One region of the Streptomyces sp. NPDC059989 genome, then DNA from elsewhere that is predicted to be linked to it. Evidence: riboswitches for the same ligand, from Rfam matches in the RefSeq annotation. Region 1 holds a riboswitch; the other holds the start of a gene.
What was found. A riboswitch is a leader RNA that binds a small molecule or an ion and turns the genes downstream of it on or off. The one in region 1 is predicted to bind ZMP and ZTP.

Region 1 (8,405 bases):
GCCGTCGTCATCGGCGGCAGCATGGCCGGTCTCCTCGCCGCCGCCGTCCTGGCCGAGCACGCGACGGTCACCGTCATCGACGCGGACACGCTCCCCGACAGCCCGGCGCCGCGCCGCGGCCTGCCCCAGGCCCGGCACGTCCACGTCATGTGGTCCGGCGGGGCGCGCGCCATCGAGAAGATCCTGCCCGGCATCACCGCGGAGTGGACGGCGGCGGGCGCGATCCGCCGCAGCCTGCCCGCCGACCTGGTCACCAAGACCGCCCAGGGCTGGATCCCGCGCTTCGGGGAGAAGCAGTTCAACATCTCCTGCAGCCGCGACCTCCTCGACTCGGTGGTCCGCGCCCGGGTGACCGGCCTGGACGGGGTCACCACCCTCCAGCGCAGCCGGGTCCGGAGCCTGGAGGGCACGGCGACCCGGATCACCGGCGTCCGCGTGGACACCCCCGAGGAGGAGGGCAGGCTGCTGACCGCCGACCTCGTGGTCGACGCGAGCGGACGCGGCTCCCGCGCCCCGACCTGGCTGGCGGAGCTCGGCGTGGGCGGCATCCGGCAGGCCGAGGTCGACTCCGGCCTGGTCTACGCGACCCGGATCTTCGAGGCGCCCGCCGGAGCCCACGAGATGGGCTTCCCCATCGTCAACGTGCAGTCCGACCCGCGCGTGCCCGTACCCGGGCAGACGGCCACCATCGTGCCCATCGAGAACGGCCAGTGGCAGGCCACCCTGTCCGGCACCCGGGGCGGCCAGCCGACCGGTGACCCCGACGCGTTCATCCCGTTCGCCAAGGGCATCCGGGACCCGATCGTGGGAGAGATCCTCGAAGGGAAGAAGCCCCTCACGGACGTCGCCGTCACCCAGGGCACCGCGAACCGCCGGATCTACTTCGAGAAGGCCGAGCTGCCCGACGGCTTCTTCGCCGTCGGCGACTCCGTCGCCACCTTCAACCCGCTCTACGGGCAGGGCATGACCGTCGCCGCGCAGGGGCTGCTGGCCGTGCGCGCCCTGCTCCGCGCCAAGGGCCTCGCCCACCCCGCCTTCGGCCGCGAAGCGCAGCGCGCGCTCGCCCCGCAGGTGGCCACCGCCTGGGAGCTCGCCACCTCGCAGGACATCCTCTACCCGGGCGCCACCGGGATGCGGCCGCGGGCCGGGGCCGGGCTGCTCAACGCGTACGTCAGCCGGCTGATGACGGGGGCCACCACCCGGGAGGCGCTCACGGCCGCCTTCCTCCAGGTCATCACCATGAGCAGCGCGCCGACGTACTGGCTGCGGCCCTCGGTGATCTGGCACGTGCTGCGCGCGTCCGACCGGGGTGCGCCCGCGGCGCCGCCGCTCACCGCGGCCGAGCGGGCGGTCGCCGGACTGGACGCCGCGGACCAGGCCGGCCGGACGGGCCCGGCCGACCCCGTCGGCCAGGTGCGATGACCGACGGCCTCATCCTCTACGGGCCGGGATCGCTGATGCTCCTGACCCTGCTCGTCAAGGCGCCGACACTGCGCAGGAGCTGGGACCAGCCGCTCATGCGGGCCGGGTTCACGCTGCTCTCCGTCGCCTGCCTCGTCGTCTTCCTGGCGGCCCCGCCGTCGATCGCGGCGGTCAACCGCCTCACCGGTGTGGTCAACTTCGCGGCCCCGCTGGTGTTCTGCACGATCACCGCGTTCTCCGGATCGTGCGTCCTGCTGGTCGTGCACTGGGCCGGCGGGCCGCCGGCCGTGGTGCGGCGGGCCACCCGGCTGACGCTGACCGGCTTCGGCACCGTCTCGCTGGCGATCGTCACGCTGTTCGTGATCGGCGACGCGCCGGTGGAACGGCTCCGGGACCTGGACACGTACTACGCCAACACGCCCTGGATCCGGGAGATGATCGTCTGCTACCTGCTGGCGCACACCGTCGGCACCTCGGCGCTGACCGTGCTGGCCGGGAAGTGGCTGCTGCGCGCCGATCCCTCGCTGCGGCCGCTGCGGACCGGACTGGCCCTGATCACGGTGGGCGGGCTGCTGGACCTGGGCTACATCGTCGTGAAGTGGACCGCGCTGGGTGCCCGCTGGACGGGCCGCGACTGGGACACCCTGTCCACGGACGCGGCGCCCCCGCTGGCCGCGGCGGCGGCCCTGCTCGTGGCCTCGGGTTTCATCGCCCCGCTGGTGGGCGGCTCGGCGGCCTGGCGGGACTTCCGCCAGTACCGGCGGCTGCACCCGCTGTGGAAGGCACTGCGGGGGTTCGCGGCGTCGAACGTGCGGACCGTGCCGCTGGCGTGGTGGTCGCCGGTGGGGATCCGGCTGATCCACCGCGAGTCGGTGATCGACGACGGGATCCTGGCGCTGGCCGGCTGGTTCGACCCGGAGGTGCGCAGCGCCGCGTACGAGGCCGCGCGCGGCCAGGGCCTGTGCGAGGCGCGGGCGGCGACGGTGGCGGACGCGGCGGTGCTGGCCTCGGCCTGCGGGCGCCGGGCGGCGGCCGGACCGGCACACCCGGACCCGTACCGCATGGACTGCCGGTCGCTGGTCGCCCTGGCCCGGGAGTTCCGCCACTCCCCGATCGTCGCGAGCGCCCGCCGGTCCGCCACCATCGAGGCCTGACGCCCCGGGCCCTCGGGCCCGGGGCGTCCGCGCCGTCCCGGCGGCCTGCCCCAGCGGCCCGCCTCAGAGCTCCGCGAGGTCCAGACCGGCCTGCGCGGCCGCGGCCTGCACGGTCTGCTCCAGCAGGACCGCGATGGTCATCGGGCCGACACCACCCGGTACGGGCGTGATCAGCGAGGCGCGGGCGGCGGCGGACTCGAAGTGGACGTCGCCGACGTTGCCCTCGTTGTAGCCGGCGTCCAGGACCACGGCGCCCGGCTTGATGTCCTCGCCCCGGATGAACTCCGCCTTGCCGACGGCGGCGACCAGCACGTCCGCCTGGCGCACGATCGACGGCAGGTCCCGCGTACGGGAGTGGCAGTAGGTGACGGTGGCGTTCCGCTCCAGTAGCAGCATCCCGGCCGGCTTGCCCAGGATCGCGCTGCGGCCGACGACCACGGCGTGCTTGCCGGTCAGGTCCACGTCGTAGGCCTCCAGCAGGCGCATGATGCCGCCGGGGGTGCAGGAGACGAAGCCCGGCAGCCCGAAGCCCATGGCGGCGAAGGAGTGCATGGTGACCCCGTCGACGTCCTTGCCGGGGGCGATGGCCTCGAAGGCGGCGCGCTCGTCGATGTGGTGCGGGACGGGGTGCTGGAGCAGGATGCCGCTGATCTCCGGGTCCTCGGAGAGCGCGGTGAGGGCGGCCACGAGCTCCTCGGTGGTGGTCTCGGCCGGCAGCTCCACGTGGCGGGAGGTGATCCCGGCCTTGGCGCATCGATTCTGCTTCATGCGTACGTACGTCACGGACGCGGGGTCCTCGCCGACCAGCACGGTCGCGAGGCAGGGCGCGGTGCCGGTGCGCTCGGTGATCTTCGCCGCGTAGGCGGCGGTCTGCTCCGAGATGCGGCGGGCGAGGGCGGTGCCGTCCATCAGCCGGGCGCGGGCGGTGTCGGTGGTGGCAGTCGTCACGGGGTCTCCTGAACGTCGCTGCGGATCGCGGTTCGCCCAGGCGCGCGGCAGTCGACGTACCGGAGGTGCGGAGGTACGCCGGGCCGCTCCCCGGTGGTGATCCACCCGAACGCCAGTCACGGCCCGTCGTCCACTGTAGTCGACTTATCCGGTGGTTGACCGGGGCCCGACCTGGGACGATCAAGACATGACTCGCACTTTCGACCTCCCCCAGACTTCGTCCGGGGGGACCCCCATGTGGCGGAGGCCGAATCCGTGTCCGTGGAGGGCTGGGACTTCTCCTGGCTCGACGGCCGGGCGACCGAGCAGCGCCCCTCCTGGGGCTACCAGCGCCTCCTGCGCGAACGCCTGGCCACGGTCCGCTCCGCCCTCGACATCCAGACCGGCGGCGGCGAGGTCCTCGCCGGGGCCGGCCCCCTGCCCCCGCTGACGGCGGCCACCGAGTCCTGGCCCAGCCGGAGGAGGTCCGGCGCGGCCGGCACCCCGACGACGCGGTCGCCGACGCCACCGGGGCGGGCCTGGAAGTCGTCGATCTCCGCTCCGAACGGCTGCGCGCGGAGTTCCACGACATCGGAGCCGTGATCTACTTTCTCCGGAAGGTGATCTGGATGGTGCCCGGCTTCACGGTCGGGCAGTACCGGGACCGGTTGCGCGAGCTGCACGAACAGATCGAACGCGAAGGCCCGTTCGTCGCGCACACCGCCCGCTTCCTCATCGAAGCCCGCAAAACGGGGTGACGTGGAGGGCGGACGGATCCTCCCCTGATCGGGTTGCGTGGCCACAGCGTGGCGCAGGTCACTCAATTCAGCGCGTAACGAATCGACTCGGGCATGCGATGAACCGACAGGTGTCCTCGCGCGGCCCCGGAATACAGACCCCCCTCGGGTCTGTTTCCCGAGTTCGCGCGATGATGTCCCGCCCACCCCTTATCTGTTCGCAACGAGAGGCTCCTTGTGTCGCTCAGCCCGTCCCGTACGTTCCCTCCGGAGATCGCCGAATCGGAGGCCCTCGTCGCGCTCGTCGAGCGCGGCCGCGAGCAGGGTCACATCAACGGTGACGACGTGCGCCAGGCCTTCGAGGCCGGCCGCATCCCGGTGGACCAGTGGAAGCGGGTCCTGCGCAGCCTGAACCAGGTCCTGGACGAGGAGGGTGTCGCCCTTCACGTCAGCGCCGCCCCCGCCACCAAGGCTGCCGCCAAGAAGCCCCGCAAGGCGGCCGCCGCACCTGCCCGCACCGTGGCCAAGAAGGCCGCCGCCGCGCCGCGCCCCATCGGCGCCCGCAAGACGGCCGCCACGGCCGCGACCACGACCACCGCTGCGGCGATATCCGCATCGTCGGCCGGCTCCGTCGAGGACGAGGCGACGGCCGATGCCGCCGCCGAGCCGAAGAAGCGGACGGTCAAGAAGACCGCCACCGCGAAGAAGACCGCCACCAAGAAGACGGCGGCGAAGAAGACCAGCGCCAAGGACGCCGACGACGCCGAGGCCCCCGTGGCCGAGGGCGAGGACTGGGCGGCCGAGGACCTCGCCGACGAGGCCGAGGAGGAGACCCCCAAGGCCGGCGGCACGCAGGGCTTCGTCCTGTCCGACGACGACGAGGACGACGCCCCGGCGCAGACGGTCATGGTGGCCGGCGCCACCGCCGACCCCGTCAAGGACTACCTGAAGCTGATCGGCAAGGTGCCGCTCCTCAACGCCGAGCAGGAGGTCGAGCTCGCCAAGCGCATCGAGGCGGGCCTGTTCTCCGAGTACAAGCTCGAAGAGGAGGAGGACCACAAGCCCGCCTTCAAGCGCGAGCTGGAGATCCTCGTCGAGGACGGCCGGCGTGCGAAGAACCACCTGCTGGAGGCCAACCTCCGTCTCGTGGTCTCCCTCGCCAAGCGCTACACGGGCCGCGGCATGCTCTTCCTGGACCTGATCCAGGAGGGCAACGTCGGTCTGATCCGCGCCGTGGAGAAGTTCGACTACACCAAGGGCTTCAAGTTCTCCACGTACGCGACCTGGTGGATCCGGCAGGCGATCACGCGTGCCATGGCCGACCAGTCGCGCACCATCCGCATCCCCGTGCACATGGTCGAGATCATCAACAAGCTCGCCCGCGTGCAGCGCCAGATGCTCCAGGACCTCGGCCGGGAGCCCACTCCGGAGGAGCTGGGCAAGGAGCTCGACATGACCCCTGAGAAGGTCATCGAGGTCCAGAAGTACGGCCGCGAGCCGATCTCCCTGCACACCCCGCTGGGTGAGGAGGGCGACAGCGAGTTCGGTGACCTCATCGAGGACTCCGAGGCGGTCGTGCCCGCGGACGCGGTCTCCTTCACCTTCCTCCAGGAGCAGCTCCAGTCGATCCTGGGCACGCTCTCCGAGCGCGAGGCGGGCGTGGTCTCCATGCGCTACGGCCTCAACGACGGGCAGCCGAAGACCCTGGACGAGATCGGCCGCGTGTACGGGGTCACCCGTGAGCGCATCCGCCAGATCGAGTCCAAGACCATGTCGAAGCTGCGCCACCCGTCGCGTTCGCAGGTGCTGCGCGACTACCTCGACTAAACCGCTCAGGTCAGTCGGAAGACCGGCCCTCGTGGCGCGAACGGCAGGGAGGCACCCTGCGGGATCAGGTAGGCGTGCTCGCGCCGGATCCGCAGGGTGTCGCACCAGCCGTCCGTGATCACGAGGACCGGGGCGCCGGGCGGGAAGTCCTCCGCCCGCTGCAGCAGGTCGATGCCCGGCTGCAGCTCCGTGCCGCCGCGTCCGCGCACGCGGACCCGGCCGGCGATCTCGGTCGGCGGCAGATAGCCCGCGTCGTACGGCGCCGCGTCGCAGAAGACGACGCGTGCCGCCGGTACGTCGCGGGCTTCCGCGTACGAGGCGATGGCGCCCAGTGCCTTGCCGAGCAGGGCGGCGTTCATCGAGCCCGAGGTGTCCAGCACCACGCCGAAGGTGCAGCGGGCCACCTCCTCCGGCGGGAAGTGACGGCCCGCGCGCGGGATGTCCGGGGTCGAGGCCTGGCGGCGGGCCGGGCGCGCGTAGGACCGTACGGGCTCGGGGCGCGGCACGTACTCGTCGAACCAGCGGGCGAGCCGCGCGTCCCAGGGCACGGGCGGGTGGGCCAGCGCCCGGATCTCCTGGATCAGCCCGGCGGGCAGCAGGCCCCGCTCCCCGTGTACGTGCAGGTCGAAGCCCTGGACCAGGCCGCGCTGGTAGAACTCGTCGAGGTCCGCGTACGGGCGCCGCGCGCCGTGCGCGAGCGGCTCGCCCAGGATGTCCCCGGCGCCCTTGCCGCGCAGGGTGGCGAGCCGCCGCATCCGGCGCAGGTCGGTGGTGATGCGGTCGTAGACCTCCTCGACCGAGAGCCCCTGGAGCAGCGGGTCGTACAGGAGGCCCTCCGGCATGCTCCCGACCCGCATCTCCACCAGCCAGCCGTTGACCACGTAGTCGGCGGCGATGTTGTGCAGGTACGGGTCGCGGGCGCCGCGGCGCTCCCCGTGGCGCAGGGCGGCGTGCAGCATCTCGTGGGCCAGGATGAACCGCCACTCCTCGTCGTCGAAGGTGCGCAGCGGGTTGATGTAGATCTCCCCGGCGGTGGCGCTGACGGCGGCGATGGAGATGTCCTGGGCGCGGGCCAGCTCGGCGTCGGCGACCACGGTCAGGCCGGCCGCCAGGCCGCCGAGCAGCGGGTACGAGGAGACGAACCAGTTCAGCGCGCGGTCCCAGGGGCGCTGTGGGCGGCCCTCCTGGCCGCCGGCCGCGACCATGGTGGCGGAGACGGCCCGGGTGAGGGCGTGGGCGAAGGCGGTCTCCCAGTCGGGGACGGTGTTGGTCAGGGCCCGCCAGCCGACCAGGACCTGGTCGGGGTGGTCCCCGGCGGTGCCGCAGTTCTCGTAGGCGGGCGGGATGCCGTCGCGGCGCCAGCGGGCGGCGAGCAGCTCCTCGTCCCCGCCGGGGTACTCGGGCGGGAGGTGGTCGGGGGCCCTGCCGACGGGGAAGGTCAGCAGGAAGCGGTTGACGACGGCGCAGCGGGCGGCGAGGTCGAAGCGGTCGGGCTGGGGGCGATCGTCCTCCTTGGCGGCGGGGACGTGGCCGAAGCCGAGGTGGAGCAGGGCGTGGGCGAGTGCCCAGGCCCACTCGCGGGGCTCGGCCCGCTTGGTGGGGTGGACGTGGAGGATGCCGTTGGAGGTGACGGCGACCAGTCCCCCGGCGGGGGTGGCGGCGCATCCGGTCTCGCGGCAGATCTTGCCGTTGACGGCGCCGAGCGCCGGGTTCCGCTTGACCAGGGCCAGGCCCTCGGCGAAGGCCTGGGTGGCGGGGTCGGGCTTGGCGTTCTTGGCACGCGGGCGGCGGCTCATCCTGCGGCCCCGCCGGGCGCGGGCCGGTTTCGGCGGGGTCGGGTGTGTGGCGGGGCGCCCCCGCAGGGTGCCGAACGCAACTCCGCTTCACTCTCCGACGCCTCGTCACGTTCGGCACCCGAGGAGGTGCCCCGGCGCGCGCCCGGCCCCGCCGAAACCGGCCCACCGGGCGCGGTCCGGTCGGGCACGGTCCGGTCGGGCACGGTCCGGTCGGGCACGGTCCGGTCGGGCACGGTCCGGTCGGGCACGGTCCGGTCGGGCACGGTCCGGTCGGGCACGGTCCGGTCGGGCCGCTTCCCCGCGCGGGAGCGCACCCCGCTCATCGGCGGGCCTCGACCAGGCGCGGCATGTCGCGGGCGGCCTCGATCAGGAACCAGCCGGGCAGGGCCGGCAGACCGTCGGCGTCGTCGGCGATGACGGTCTGGGCGACCTCGACGGATATCTCCGCGAGCTGCACGAGCAGCGATTTCGCCCGGTAGGCGGTCTCGCGCAGGCCGGGCGAGACATGGGCCTTGTCGGCGGGCAGTTCCTTGATCAGACGT
Region 2 (4,932 bases), on a different contig from region 1:
TTCGGCGCCCTGCGGGGGCGCCCCGCCACACACCCGGCCCCGTCGAAACCGGCGGGCCGGGCGCCCCGTGACACACCCGGCCCCGTCGAAATCGGCGGGGCGGGCGCCCCGCCGCACACTCGGCTTTGCCGAAACCGGGTCAGGCGGTGAGCACCGCGCGGAGCTGGTCCAGGCCCCAGTCCAGGTCCTCCTTGGAGATCACCAGGGGCGGGGCCAGCCGGATCGTCGAGCCGTGGGTGTCCTTCGCCAGTACGCCCCGCTCCATCAGCTTCTCGGAGATCTGCCGGCCCGTCCCGCGTGCCGGGTCGATGTCCACGCCGGCCCACAGGCCCCGGCCCCGTACGGCGGTCACCGCGCCCCCGCCGACCAGCAGGCCCAGCTCCCGGTGCAGGTGGTCGCCGAGCTCGGTGGCCCGCTGCTGGTACTCCCCGGTCCGGAGCATCGCGATGACCTCCAGGGCGACCGCGCAGGCGAGCGGGTTCCCGCCGAAGGTGGACCCGTGCTCACCGGGCCGGAACACCCCGAGCACGTCCGTGTCGGCGACGACCGCCGATACCGGCACCACACCGCCGCCGAGGGCCTTGCCGAGGATGTACACGTCAGGGACGACCTCCTCGTGCTCGCACGCGAAGGTCTTGCCGGTCCGGCCCAGCCCCGACTGGATCTCGTCCGCCATGAAGAGCACGTTCCGCTCGCGCGTGAGCTCCCGTACGCCCCTCAGGTAACCGGCGGGCGGCACCAGCACCCCCGCCTCGCCCTGGATCGGTTCCAGCAGCACGGCGACGGTGTTCTCGGTGACCGCGTGGGCGAGCGCGGTGAGGTCCCCGTACGGGACGATCTCGAAGCCCGGCGTGTACGGACCGAAGTGGTCGCGCGCGTCGTGGTCCGTGGAGAAGGAGACGATGGTCGTCGTCCGCCCGTGGAAGTTGTCGGCGGCGACCACGATCTTGGCGTGCCCGTCCGGGACGCCCTTGACCTCGTAGCCCCACTTGCGGGCGGTCTTCACGGCCGTCTCCACCGCCTCCGCGCCCGTGTTCATGGGCAGCACCATCTCCTTGCCGCAGAGCGCGGCGAGTTCGGTACAGAAGTCGGCGAAGCGGTCGTGGTGGAAGGCGCGCGAGGTGAGCGTGACCCGCTCCAGCTGCGCGCGGGCGGCGTCCAGCAGGCGGCGGTTGCCGTGCCCGAAGTTGAGCGCCGAGTATCCGGCGAGCATGTCCAGGTACCGGCGGCCCTCCACGTCGGTCATCCACGCGCCCTCCGCGGAAGCGACGACGACGGGCAGCGGGTGGTAGGTGTGCGCGCTGTGCGCGTCGGCGGAGCGGATGGCATCAGCAGTTGTCGACACGGGGTCTCCGATCGTCCGTCAGGCCTGTGACGAGGGTGGCGTCACTGTCCATCCTCGCTCGTATATCGGGCGGAGAAACCTTTCTCGTGGCGCGCCCGCTAAGGTGACGAGTACGCACGGCGACTGGCGTACGGAGAACGAACTCCGGGGGAGTCGTGCGCGCACGACCGCATACAGGGCCGCTCGCCTGGGCCTCGCGGGGACGAGATCTGACATCGACCCCGGAGGAGCCGCCGTGAACGCGCGCCGCCATCCCGCCCTTTCCGCGACCGACCCCGAACTGGCGTCCTTCGTCGCGGCGGAAGAAGTGCTCCAGGCCGAGACCCTGCGCCTGATCCCGAGCGAGAACTACGTGTCCGCGGCCGTGCTCGAAGCCTCCGGCACGGTCCTCCAGAACAAGTACAGCGAGGGCTACCCCGGCCGCCGCTACTACGAGGGCCAGCAGAACATCGACCGCGTCGAGGCCCTGGCGATCGAGCGGGCGAAGGGCCTGTTCGGCGTGGACCACGCCAATGTGCAGCCGTACTCCGGCTCGCCGGCCAACCTGGCGGTCTACCTGGCCTTCGCGAAGCCGGGCGACACGGTCATGGGCATGGCGCTGCCGATGGGCGGGCACCTGACCCACGGCTGGGGCGTCTCGGCGACGGGCTCGTGGTTCCGGGGCGTGCAGTACGGGGTCCAGCCCGGGACCGGCCTGATCGACTACGACGCGGTCCGCGACCTGGCCCTGGCGGAGCGCCCGAAGATCATCTTCTGTGGCGGCACGGCCCTGCCCCGGACGATCGACTTCGCGGCGTTCGCGTCGATCGCCGAGGAGGCGGGCTCGATCCTGGTCGCGGACGTGGCCCACATCGCGGGCCTGATCGCGGGCGGGGCGCACCCGTCCCCGGTGGGGCACGTGGACGTCGTCTCCACGACCACGCACAAGACCCTGCGGGGTCCGCGGGGCGCGATGCTGATGTGCCGGGAGGAGCACGCGAAGGCCATCGACAAGGCGGTCTTCCCGGGCCTCCAGGGCGGCCCGCACAACCAGACGACGGCCGGCATCGCGGTGGCCCTCCACGAGGCGGCGCAGCCGTCCTTCACCGCGTACGCGCACGCGGTCGTCGCGAACGCCAAGGCGCTGGCGGAGGCCCTGCTGGCGCGGGGCTTCGACCTGGTCTCGGGCGGTACGGACAACCACCTGATCCTGATGGACCTGACCTCGCGGGACGTGCCGGGCAAGGTGGCGGCCAAGGCGCTGGACCGCGCGGGCATCGTGGTGAACTACAACACGGTCCCGTTCGACCCCCGCAAGCCGTTCGATCCCTCGGGGGTGCGGATCGGTACGCCGTCGCTGACGTCGCGGGGGCTGACGACGGAGCACATGCCGGTGGTGGCGGACTGGATCGCCCGTGCCGTGGATGCCGCCGGCAAGGGTGACGAGCCGGCCCTGGCCGCGGTCCGCGCGGAGGTCGCCTCCCTGATGGCCGCCTTCCCGGCCCCGGGCCTCCCCCTGTCCTGACCTGCGGTCGGCTGCGGCTCACGGATCGGGGCTCCGCCCCGGACCCCGCGCCTCAAACGCCGGCGAGGCTGGATGTGGCCGCTGCCGTCGGGCCGGCGCGGCCGGGTGGGTGCGCCTCAAGCGCCGGCGGGGCTGGATGTGGCTGCTGCCGTCGGGCGGGCTGGATGCGCGGAGCGCGATTCCAGCCCGCCCGGCGTTTGAGGGCGCGGCCTGGCCGGAGGCGCCGGGTGCGGGGCGCAGCCGCCGCGGGGCCGTTCAGCCCCGCCGGCGATTGAGGCGCGGGTGCGGGCAGCGCCCGCGAAGCTCCGCGCAGCGGCACCCTCGAGCCCAGCCCGCCGGCGACGGCGCGAGGCCGGGGGCAGCGCCCACGGAGCCCCGCGCCGCGGAAACGGCGGAAAGCGGTCGCTCGGCCGAGGCAAGATCCGGACGCACCGCTACCGCCCGGTACCCCGGCACGGCACGGACGGCGCCGTCGCGACCCGGAAGGTTCCGGCCAGCGGCGGGCCCGAGCCCGCCCCCGCACCTGAGAGAATGAGCCCATGGCTTCTGATCGTCCTCGCGCGCTCTCCGGCATCCAGCCCACCTCCGGTTCGTTCCACCTCGGGAACTACCTCGGTGCCATCCGCCAGTACGTCGCCCTCCAGGAGACGCACGACGCGTTCTACATGGTCGTCGACCTGCACGCGATCACCATGCCGCAGGATCCGAAGGATCTCCGCGCGAACACCCGCCTCTCCGCCGCGCAGCTGCTCGCCGCCGGCCTGGACCCCGAGCGCTGCACGCTCTTCATCCAGAGCCACGTGCCCGAGCACGCGCAGCTCGGCTGGGTCATGAACTGCATCACCGGCTTCGGCGAGGCCAGCCGGATGACCCAGTTCAAGGACAAGTCCGCCAAGAGCGGCGCCAACAACGCCACCGTCGGGCTGTTCACGTACCCGATCCTCCAGGTCGCCGACATCCTGCTCTACCAGGCGAACGCCGTCCCCGTCGGCGAGGACCAGCGCCAGCACATCGAGCTGACCCGCGACCTGGCCGAGCGCTTCAACCAGCGCTTCGGCCAGACCTTCACCCTCCCCGCCGCGCACATCGTCAAGGAGGTCGCGAAGATCTACGACCTCCAGGACCCGGCGATCAAGATGTCGAAGTCCGCGTCGTCCCCCAAGGGCCTGATCAACCTGCTCGACGAGCCCAAGGTCACCGAGAAGAAGATCAAGAGCGCGGTCACCGACACCGAGGCCGAGATCCGCTTCGACACCGAGAAGAAGCCCGGCGTCAGCAATCTGCTCACGATCTACTCCACCCTCACGGGCGAGACGGTCCCCGCCCTGGAGGCCAAGTACGAGGGCAAGGGCTACGGCGCGCTGAAGACCGACCTGGCCGGCGTGATGGTCGATTTCGTCACACCGTTCAAGCAGCGCACCCAGGAATACCTGGACGACCCCGAGACGCTGGACTCCATCCTGGCCAAGGGCGCGGAGAAGGCCCGTGCGGTCGCCGCCGAGACCCTGGCACAGGCGTACGACCACCTCGGTTTCCTGCCCGCCAAGCACTGACGGAAGCACCACGGAAGCACTGACGGACCGAGGGCCCTGGCGAGACGGGGGGTGTCGGCCCCACACTGGGGCGACTGCACTCCATCTCGGCAGTCCACAGACACAAGCGGAGGAGAGATACGTGGGGACCGTAACGCTCGGCGTTTCGATCGCGGTCCCGGAGCCGTACGGCAGCCAGCTCCAGCAGCTGCGCGCCGGCTTCGGGGACGCCGCCGCGCACGGCATCCCCACGCATGTCACCCTCGTCCCGCCCACCGAGGTGGAGGCGGACCGGCTCCCGGCGATCCGCGCCCACCTGGCCGCCGTCGCCGCCGCCTTCCACGCCTTCGGGATGCGGCTGGCCGGCACGGGAACCTTCCGCCCCCTCTCGCCGGTCGTCTTCGTCCAGGTCGTCGAGGGCGCGCCCGGCTGCACCCGGCTCCAGTCCGAGGTCCGCGACCCCCAGGGGCCGCTCAGCCGCGAGCTGGCCTTCCCGTACCACCCGCACGTCACGGTCGCCCACGGGATCTCCGAGGAGGCGATGGACCTGG

Region 2: it holds a riboswitch for ZMP and ZTP, as region 1 does, so the genes downstream of both, glyA (serine hydroxymethyltransferase) here and ACFWBN_RS07465 (bifunctional 5,10-methylenetetrahydrofolate dehydrogenase/5,10-methenyltetrahydrofolate cyclohydrolase) in region 1, are expected to answer to the same signal.

Annotation. Positions count from the first base shown of each region.
Region 1 covers NZ_JBHWUO010000006.1:58,039-66,443, forward strand. The annotation lists gene ACFWBN_RS07455 (NAD(P)/FAD-dependent oxidoreductase) at 1-1,422, shown strand, start outside; gene ACFWBN_RS07460 (MAB_1171c family putative transporter) at 1,419-2,576, shown strand; gene ACFWBN_RS07465 (bifunctional 5,10-methylenetetrahydrofolate dehydrogenase/5,10-methenyltetrahydrofolate cyclohydrolase) at 2,640-3,485, opposite strand; ZMP/ZTP riboswitch at 3,552-3,654, opposite strand; partial or broken gene ACFWBN_RS07470 (hypothetical protein) at 3,762-4,261, shown strand; gene ACFWBN_RS07475 (RNA polymerase sigma factor) at 4,478-6,067, shown strand; gene ACFWBN_RS07480 (hypothetical protein) at 6,073-7,863, opposite strand; gene ACFWBN_RS07485 (ATP-binding protein) at 8,183-8,405, opposite strand, start outside.
Region 2 covers NZ_JBHWUO010000103.1:7,132-12,063, reverse strand. The annotation lists gene rocD (ornithine--oxo-acid transaminase) at 140-1,345, opposite strand; ZMP/ZTP riboswitch at 1,455-1,545, shown strand; gene glyA (serine hydroxymethyltransferase) at 1,581-2,849, shown strand; gene trpS (tryptophan--tRNA ligase) at 3,389-4,402, shown strand; gene ACFWBN_RS38965 (2'-5' RNA ligase family protein) at 4,524-4,932, shown strand, end outside.